4 regions of the Streptomyces sp. NBC_01454 genome follow, and region 3 is predicted to be linked to each of the others. Evidence: riboswitches for the same ligand, from Rfam matches in the RefSeq annotation. Region 3 holds a riboswitch; each other region holds the start of a gene.
What was found. A riboswitch is a leader RNA that binds a small molecule or an ion and turns the genes downstream of it on or off. The one in region 3 is predicted to bind cobalamin.
Positions count from the first base shown of each region.

Region 1: it holds a riboswitch for cobalamin, as region 3 does, so the genes downstream of both, metE (5-methyltetrahydropteroyltriglutamate--homocysteine S-methyltransferase) here and OIU81_RS26085 (prenyltransferase/squalene oxidase repeat-containing protein) in region 3, are expected to answer to the same signal.
Region 2: it holds a riboswitch for cobalamin, as region 3 does, so the genes downstream of both, OIU81_RS11780 (ribonucleoside-diphosphate reductase subunit alpha) here and OIU81_RS26085 (prenyltransferase/squalene oxidase repeat-containing protein) in region 3, are expected to answer to the same signal.
Region 4: it holds a riboswitch for cobalamin, as region 3 does, so the genes downstream of both, OIU81_RS28360 (cobalamin biosynthesis protein) here and OIU81_RS26085 (prenyltransferase/squalene oxidase repeat-containing protein) in region 3, are expected to answer to the same signal.

Region 1 is NZ_CP109460.1:7,007,489-7,009,678, forward strand. Features, by position in the region: gene metE (5-methyltetrahydropteroyltriglutamate--homocysteine S-methyltransferase) at 1-824, opposite strand, end outside; cobalamin riboswitch at 986-1,212, opposite strand; gene OIU81_RS31000 (nitroreductase family deazaflavin-dependent oxidoreductase) at 1,323-1,820, opposite strand; gene OIU81_RS31005 (MarR family winged helix-turn-helix transcriptional regulator) at 1,968-2,190, shown strand, end outside.
Region 2 is NZ_CP109460.1:2,730,170-2,732,359, forward strand. Features, by position in the region: gene mctP (monocarboxylate uptake permease MctP) at 1-185, shown strand, start outside; cobalamin riboswitch at 503-650, shown strand; gene OIU81_RS11780 (ribonucleoside-diphosphate reductase subunit alpha) at 811-2,190, shown strand, end outside.
Region 3 is NZ_CP109460.1:5,888,753-5,890,942, reverse strand. Features, by position in the region: gene OIU81_RS26090 (MBL fold metallo-hydrolase) at 1-853, shown strand, start outside; cobalamin riboswitch at 962-1,105, shown strand; gene OIU81_RS26085 (prenyltransferase/squalene oxidase repeat-containing protein) at 1,307-2,190, shown strand, end outside.
Region 4 is NZ_CP109460.1:6,416,460-6,418,649, forward strand. Features, by position in the region: gene OIU81_RS28355 (cobyric acid synthase) at 1-36, opposite strand, end outside; gene OIU81_RS28360 (cobalamin biosynthesis protein) at 95-1,090, opposite strand; cobalamin riboswitch at 1,227-1,378, opposite strand; gene OIU81_RS28365 (hypothetical protein) at 1,584-2,042, shown strand; gene OIU81_RS28370 (caspase family protein) at 2,048-2,190, shown strand, end outside.

The sequences.
Region 1 (2,190 bases), 1.1 Mb from region 3:
AAGTCGACGGCCAGGCCCTCGACCGGCGCCTTGGCCAGGATGCCCAGCGCGTCGCCGAGCCGGCCGAAGTACGAGGCGACCAGGAGCTTCGGCCGGTCCGTGGCATTGCCGAGCTCACGGCAGGCGCGGGCGGCGGCGTTCAGCTCGGCCGGCGTGCGGTCCTGGACCAGGGCCGGTTCGTCGAGCTGCACCCACTCGGCGCCCGCGGCCCGCAGGTCGGCGAGGACCTCGGCGTACACCGGCAGGAGCCGGTCGAGCAGGGTCAGCGGCTCGAAGTCCGCGGCCACCCCCGGAGCGGGCTTGGCCAGCAGGAGGTAGGTGACCGGCCCGACGAGGACCGGGCGGGCGGTGTGCCCGAGCGCGAGGGCCTCCGTCAGCTCCGCGACCTGCTTGCGGGAGTCAGCGGTGAAGACGGTGTCCGGGCCCAGTTCGGGCACCAGGTAGTGGTAGTTGGTGTCGAACCACTTGGTCATCTCCAGCGGGGCGACGTCCTGGGTGCCCCGGGCCATCGCGAAGTAGCCGTCCAGGGCGTCGGCGCCGACCGCCGCGCGGTGCCGCTCGGGGACCGCGCCGACCATGACACTGGTGTCCAGGACGTGGTCGTAGTACGAGAAGTCACCGGACGGCACTTCGTGGAGGCCGGCGTCGGCCAGCTGCTGCCAGTGGGAACGGCGGAGGGTGCGGGCGGTCTCCTTCAGGGCGTCGGCGGTGACCTCGCCCTTCCAGTAGCCCTCGATCGCCTTCTTCAGTTCCCGGTGCTGTCCCTGGCGGGGGTAGCCGTACACGGTGGCCCGTGCTGCCGCGGCTGCGGACGTCGCTGTCACGGAACTCTCCTTCGCGAGATGTCTCGTTGGTGTCCCGGAGACGGAACGAGAGCGCGAAGGAACGACTGACCGGGCGGACCACGCCGCGGTGTCGCCGCGGGTGCCGCTCCAGAGCTACGCCGACCCGCCCACGAGGTCACCGGGATGGCCGCACACGAGCGGTCGCGTGCGGGCAACGGGCAGGTCTTCGGACTCGTGGGCCCGTCTCGTGCGTACGAGACACCTACTGGCCGTCGCTTCCCGAACCCGGCCGGGTCCAGTGCGTATGACGGCGTTCGTTCCCACTCACCGCTGCGGGGCAGTCCCGGATTCCCACCGGGTTCCCTCTTACGACGCTCCCGCCTGGCGGACGGGGCGAACCAGCTGCACCCGTCACCCTAGAGGGACAACCCGCGGGCGCACACCCCCGCCCGGATGGCGGACGGTGAGAGGGGACGGCCCGTCGTGCGGCCGAGCTGCCCCGGCTCGACCCTCCGCGGCAGCGGGGGAGGCCGTGCGTCACCCGGGAGTTGACTCCAGACGTACGAACGGGATCGACCGCCCGGCCGTGCGGAAGGCCGCTTCGCTGCCGTCCACGTCGAAGCCCATGAAGGCACACAGGCGGCGGGCGAGCCGTGGGTGCCGGGGGGCGTAGCGGGCCATGAGGGCGGCGCCGTCCTCCGGGGGCAGGAAGTGTGCGGTGGTGGTGTAGTGGTGCGTGCCGAACCGGATCGTGCCGCGCGGGGTGTGGCGCAGGTTCTGGTACCAGGCCGCGGCCGGGCCGAAGCCGGAGGCGACCGTCCAGCTGAGCCGGTCGCCGTCCCGCTCGTACGCGATCACCTCCAGGACCACACTGCGGCGGAGTCCCGTGCGGCGACCGGTGTGGTGCAACAGGAGCAGTCGTTTGCCGAAGAGCGGGCCGAGACCCGCGCGGTAGAGACGGATGGGCAGGCGAACCAGCACGCGTCGCCATCCGGTGGGCAGTTGCGGGCGTCCTTGCGTCGAGAACGGTGTCATCGTCGCCTTCCGGATTCGGGAAGCTTCAGCCCTCGGCCGGTGAGGGAGCGAGACCGCGGAGGCGAATCTTCGGTGGTGCAACCTTTGCACAGTCTAAATCCGGTGGGCGGTGCCGGGGGAGGCGCGGTCCGACGGTAGAAAGGGGGCATGACCGAGCGTGCAGCCCCCGCGGGGGACGTGGATGATGTGGACGCGGTGACCCGTGCGGTGCTCACGGCGTCGAGACTGCTGGTGGCGGTGTCCGCGCGCTCGCTCACGGCGGTCGAGGAACGGGTGACGCTGCCGCAGTTCCGGATGCTGATGGTCCTTTCCACGCGCGGAACCACCAAGCTGGTCGTCCTCGCCGAACTCCTCCAGGTCGCCCCGTCGA
Region 2 (2,190 bases), 3.2 Mb from region 3:
TCGGTCTGACCGCCTTCGTCCTGAACGTCGTCGTGACGGTCGTGCTGACCTTCGCCCTGAAGGCCGCCAAGGCTCCCGAGGGCATCGACGAGACCAGCCCCGCGGACTACACGGCGGACGCCGGGGACCAGGGCGTCGTCGTCGACCTGCCGCCCGCCACGGCGGGCGCGCCGGCCGGCCACTGAGCTTTTCCCCCGCGCACGGCCACGGGCCGCCGCGTCCCCCGACGGGGGCGCGGCGGCCCTTTCCGCGTCACCCCGCTCGCGTCGTCCGCACCCGCCCGGCACACTGGACGGCGGGCTTCCGCACGGTCCTGCAGAGCGTGCCGACGGCCGGCGGACGGCACCCCGCGAGCGGCCTGAAGAGGCGGCTCCAGGCCCTTCCCACAGGGGTTTTGAGGGCCCGTCGCGGGCCCGGACGGGCCGATGGCGGTGCGCACCCCGCCGGAGTGGTATGACACAACGACACAAGATGTGGGGGTGCGTGCGGGCGGCAGCACAAGATGTATGCTCGTGCTCGCTGTCGCCGCAGGGGAATCCGGTGGGAATCCGGAACTGTCCCGCAACGGTGTAGGGGCGCGCTTCCACGGCCGGAAATCGGCCCCGGCGCACGCCCGAAGTCCGAGGACCTGCCGACGGTACGACCGCACCGCCATGGGTGCGGACGTCGATACGTCCGGGCCCCGAGGGCTGGGCCGGTGGACGCCGCGTGGTGAGCCCGCGCACCCCTGACCGTGTCGGGGTGCCGCATGCCCGCGTGCGCCCGTCGCGCCGACCCTCACGGCCCCCGCCGAGTGAGGGAGAGCATCACGTGACCATCGCGCCAACGGAGCCCGCGTCAGACGCCGAGGTCGTGCCGCCTGCGGTGGCCGTGTCTGCCGGTGCCGCCGGTGCCGCCGACGGCGGTCCGGGCGAGGACGGTCCGGGCGTCGCCCTGCTGCGCACCCTGACCGAGCTGACCGCGGACCTGACCGCGACCGACCCCGGCAAGGTGGCCGCCGCCGCCCTGCGCGGCCGGTACGAGGGCGCAGGCGGGGCCGAACTGCGGTCGCTGGCCACCGATGCCGCGGCCGGTCTGATCGGTGACGAGCCGCAGTACTCCAAGCTCGCCGCGCGCCTGCTCACCCTCGCCGTGGCCGAGGAGGCCGCCGGCCAGGGCGCCGTCTCGTTCTCCGCCTCCGTCGCGACCGGCCACCGTGAGGGGCTGATCGCCGACGAGACCGCACAGTTCGTGGCGACCCACGCGGCCCGGCTGGACGCGCTGGTCGACCGGGCGCTGGCCGACGGCGCCGACGACCGCTTCGGCTACTTCGGGCTGCGCACCCTGCACTCGCGCTACCTGCTGCGCCACCCCACCACCCGTCAGGTCATCGAGACCCCGCAGCACTTCCTGCTGCGGGTGGCCTGCGGCCTGGCGGAGACCGCTGATTCCGAAGAGGGCAGCGAGCGCGCGCTGGACGAGGTCGCCGAGCTCTACCGCCTCACCAGCTCGCTGTCCTACCTGCCCTCCTCCCCCACCCTCTTCAACTCCGGCACCCGCCACCCGCAGATGTCGTCCTGCTATCTGCTGGACTCCCCGCTGGACGAGCTGGACTCGATCTACGACCGCTACCACCAGGTCGCGCGGCTGTCCAAGCACGCCGGCGGCATCGGGCTGTCGTACTCCCGTATCCGCGCCCGCGGTTCGCTGATCCGCGGCACCAACGGGCACTCCAACGGCATCGTGCCGTTCCTGCGCACCCTGGACGCCTCGGTCGCCGCCGTGAACCAGGGCGGCCGTCGCAAGGGCGCCGCCTGTGTCTACCTGGAGACCTGGCACGCGGACATCGAGGAGTTCCTGGAGCTGCGCGACAACACCGGTGAGGAGGCCCGCCGCACCCACAACCTGAACATCGCGCACTGGATCCCGGACGAGTTCATGCGCCGGGTCGAGGCGGACGCCGACTGGTCGCTGTTCTCGCCCGCGGACGCCCCGGAGCTGGTGGACCTGTGGGGCGAGGAGTTCGACGCCGCCTACCGCAAGCTGGAGGCCGACGGCCGGGCGGTCAAGCAGATCCCGGCGCGGGTGCTGTACTCCCGGATGATGCGCACCCTGGCGCAGACCGGCAACGGCTGGATGACGTTCAAGGACGCCGCCAACCGCACCGCCAACCAGACCGCCGAGCCCGGCCACGTCGTGCACTCCTCCAAC
Region 3 (2,190 bases):
CGCCAAGGTGCGGGAGGCCTCCGGCGCCTGGATCGCGATGCACGCCGCGGACACCGCCGTGGTCCGCCGCACCCGCGAGGCCACACCGGACGGCTGGCTCGACCACCTCCTCACCCAGCTCACGGCGGCCGGCGCGCCGGAGGAGCATCTGGCGCCGCTGCGCACCGCCCGGGCCACCGGGGGCGGCCGGCGGATGCCCGGCCTGCGGGCCGCGCTGCCGGACCGCGAGATCGGCCCCGGCGAGCTGCTCGATCTGCCGGGGCGCCGGCTGCGCGCCCTCTGGACACCGGGGCACACCCCGGGCCATGTGTGTCTGCACCTGGAGGAGGAGCACCCCGCGCGGCGCGGCCGCGGCTTCGGCCGGCTCTTCTCCGGCGACCACCTCCTGCCGGGCATCACCCCGCACATCGGCCTGTACGGGGACCCGCATGCCGAAGACGGCCCGCCCGGCCTCCCCGGCTCGCACGGGGCGACCGGCCCGGGGGAGGCCGCCGACCCCCTGGGCGACTACCTCGACTCCCTCGAACGCGTCGGCCGGCTCGCCCCCGCCGAGGTGCTGCCCGCCCACCAACACGCCTTCACCGACGCCGGCGGACGCGTCCGCGCGCTCCTCGCCCACCACGAGGAGCGGCTCGCCCATCTCAGGACGCTGCTGAGCGCACCGCGCACGGCCTGGCAGCTCGCCACCGCCATGGAGTGGAACCGCCCCTGGGAGCAGATCCCTTACAGCTCCCGCACCATCGCCGTCTCGGAGGCCGAGGCGCATCTGCGCCGGCTGGTGAAGCTGGGCCGGGCGGAGTGCGTGCCGGGCCCCGGTCCCGTGCGGTACCAGGCGGTGGACGGAGCGCCGTAGCCGGTCGTCGCCTCGGTCGTCACCCCGGCCGTCACTTCGGTCGTCACTTCGGTCGTCACCTCGGCCGCCGACCGGCCCGGGGCGCGGAGCCGGTTCGTACGTGCGAGCGAAGGCCGGGCGGGCGCCGGTTAAGGTGTGCGGGACAACTTCATCCGTACCCGATCGGGGGAAGCCGGTGGAAATCCGGCGCTGACCCGCAACCGTGAGGACGGCCCACCCACGCCAGGCCCTGGCCGGCGCGGACGGGCCGTACGAGCCGGAACACCCGAAGGGCACGGCCAAGGCTCGCGCCACCGCGGCCGCCCGCCCGTGCGGACGGCCGGTGCGCGGCACCGTCGAGGTATACGGAGCTGAGCCCGGTGCCACCGCGCGCGATCCCGGATCGGTGCGCGGGTGGGCGGCCGAGCGCGGCTGTGTGACCCGCCGCGACCCGACCCGAGAGGCACCGACCCGATGGCTCCCACGGCTTCCCCGGCCCACCAGGCCCCTTCGCCGCATTCCGGCGCCCAGCTGGCGCGCCGCGCCACCACGGCGCTGGCCGCCGCGCTGGTGCTGGGCGCGGCCGCCGCCCCCGCGTACGCCGCTGCCGCGGGCTCGCCGTCCGTCCTGTCCAAGGCACCCGGGAAGCTGCCCGACGGTCTGTACGGCACCAAGGACCCGCAGTACGACGGGGTGTGGCGGCAGTCGCTCGCGCTGCTGGCGCAGCACACCGTGGGGGTGCGTCCGGCGGCGCCGGCGGTGCGGTGGCTGGTCGGGCAGCAGTGCGCGGACGGCGCGTTCACCGCGTTCCGTGCCGAGCCGGGCAAGGCCTGTGACGCCAAGACGATGCGGGACACCAACCAGACGGCCGCCGCGGTGCAGGCGCTGGCCGCGCTGGGCGGGCAGGGCGACGCCGTGCACAAGGCGGTGGGCTGGCTGACGTCGGTGCAGAACGACGACGGCAGCTGGAGCTCGATGCCCGGCTCGCCCGGCGACGCCAACTCCACCTCGGTGGTCATCGGGGCGCTCGCGGCGGCGGGGCAGAAGCCGGGGTCGGTGACGTCGAAGAAGGGCAAGAGCCCCTACGACGGGCTGCTCACCTTCCGGCTGGGCTGTGCGGGCAAGGAGGAGGCGCACGGCGCGTTCACCTTCCAGCTCAAGGGCGCGGCCCCGAACGCCGACGCCACCGCGGCCGCCGCGACCGGAGCGCTCGGCCGGGGCTTCGTCGTCGAGCCCGCCGGGCACCGTGCGCCCCTCACGCCGCCGGCCTGCAAGGACGGCGCGGACGCGAAGCCGGGCAAGGTCTCCGCGGCGCGGGCCGCGGACGGCGGCGCCGCGTATCTCGTCGCCCAGCTCGA
Region 4 (2,190 bases), 530 kb from region 3:
CGCCCCGCCGGACGCCTTCTGCTGCCCGTACGTCACCGGATCCTCCTTCTGTGCCGGCTCCCGCGCCGCCCCTCCGGCGGAAAAACCGGAGGTCTCATCCCTGCCCCGCCGCACGCCGCCGCACCGCCGCCCGCACCACCGCGCCGGCCGCCGGCCGCGCCGCGAGCGTCGCCGCCAGCGCCAGCACACCGACCCGGCGCGAGAGCCGTACGGCCCGTTCGATGTCGGACACCGCCACCGGCCGCGCCCCGCCGTTGAGCACCGGACGGTGTTCCACCCGCCCGCCGTACGCCAGCGTGCCGCCCAGCCGTACGCCCAGCGCGCCCGCGAACGACGCCTCCACCGGGCCCGCGTTGGGGCTCGGGTGCGCGCCGCCGTCCGTGCGCCAGGCCCGCAGCGCACCGCGCCGGCCGGGGCCCGTGAGGACGGTGAGGGCGGCGGTCAGCCGCGAGCCGGGCCAGCCGGCGAGATCGTCGAGCCGGGCCGACGCCCAGCCGAACCGGCGGTATCGGGGCGACTTGTGCCCCACCATCGCGTCCAGGGTGTTCACCGCCCGGAACGCCACCAGGCCGGGCACTCCGCCCACCGCACCCCAGACCAGGGCACCGACCACTGCATCCGAGGTGTTCTCGGCGACCGACTCCACCACCGCACGGGCCATCTGCGGCCCGTCCAGGGCCTGCGGATCGCGCCCGCACAGATGCGGCAGCCGCTCCCGTGCCACGTCCAGGTCGCCCGCCGCCAGCGCACCGCCGACGGCCCGGGCCTCCCGGCCGAGCGAGGTGCCGCCCAGCACGGCCCAGACCGTCGCCGCGGTCAGCGCGATCCGGGCGCCGTCCCGCAACGGGGCCGGGGCGGCGGTGCGTAGCGCGCGCTGCACCAGCGCGGCGCCGGCGGCGGCACCGCCCGCGCACAGCACGGCATGGGCCGCCCCGTGGCCGCGGTGGTCGCGCCACAGCCGGCGTTCGATGGCGGCCGCGGCCCGGCCGAAAGCGGCCACCGGATGCCCGCGCCGGGGATCCGCCGCGATCAGGTCGGCGAGAAAGCCGAGAGCCGCGCCGCACGCATATCCCGCGTGTTCGCCGCGCATCGGGTCACACCGTCGCCAGGGCGTGTCCGCGAAGAAGCCCTGCGGCAGCGGGCGATGGAGCTCTCGACGGGCGGCCAGGCATGGTGATATGTCCTCACTCAGGGTCCGCGCCCTGGCTCGACGTGACGGCGACATGAGTCTCCTGGCTCCCCGGATCGGCGAGTCCTCCGGCCTTCCCGCCCCGACGCGTCCGCCGTTCGGCGTGCGCGCGAGGGGCCGTGGCCTTCGCTGGAGGAACCCTCCCCGGTGACAGTGGCGGGACCGCGCCGGATTCGCACCGGACTTCCTCAGCTGTCGCCGAATGGCTCGGGCAGTCCACCACGCTCCGCGAATGCCCGTCAACTCACCCTTGACCTGCGACGCTGCCCCGTGGCAGGGGCTGTGGCCCACGCCACAGCGTGGCGGAAGGATCACGGACGGTTGCCCGCGCACCTGATTCCACGTCACTATCGGGAGCGCGGCGGCGACGGGGCCGCCGGAAGGGGGCCGGGGGATGCCGCAGCGCGCTGACCGTCACGAGATCCGCATCAGGGTCACGGGCACCAACAATCCCGATCAGGACATCGAGGACCTCAAGACCTGGCTGGCGCGCGAGCCGTGGCTGGCCCGGCGGCAGTACGACTGGGCGATTCGGCCCCGGCCGGCGGACGCCCGCGACGGCGCGAACGGCGACCCGGCCGCCCCCGGCGACATGGCCGTGGGCGTCGACGATCTGGTCCTGGTCATCGTCGGGGCGGTCGCCGCCGAGATCACCAAGAGCCTGAGCATCGCCCTCAAGGAGTGGCTGCGCCGCCGCCGCGAGGAGCGTGACACCGGCGAACGGCCCGCCGTCGCGGTCGGCGTCGACGGCGGCCTGCGTGCCCTGGGGGACGAGGGTCCGGGTGCCCCGGCCCCCGGAGCCCCCGATCCCGGCAGCCCGGACGACGGGAGCGGCAGCATCGCCGGGGACTGAGCCGGATGTCCGAATACGACGCGCGGGGCAAGGTCAACCGGGCGCTGCTGATCTGTGTCGACGACTACCGCCATCTGCGCCCCCTGCCCGCGGTGAAGGACAACGCCCAGGAACTCGAACGCGTCCTGCTCGCCCCCGGCACCGACCT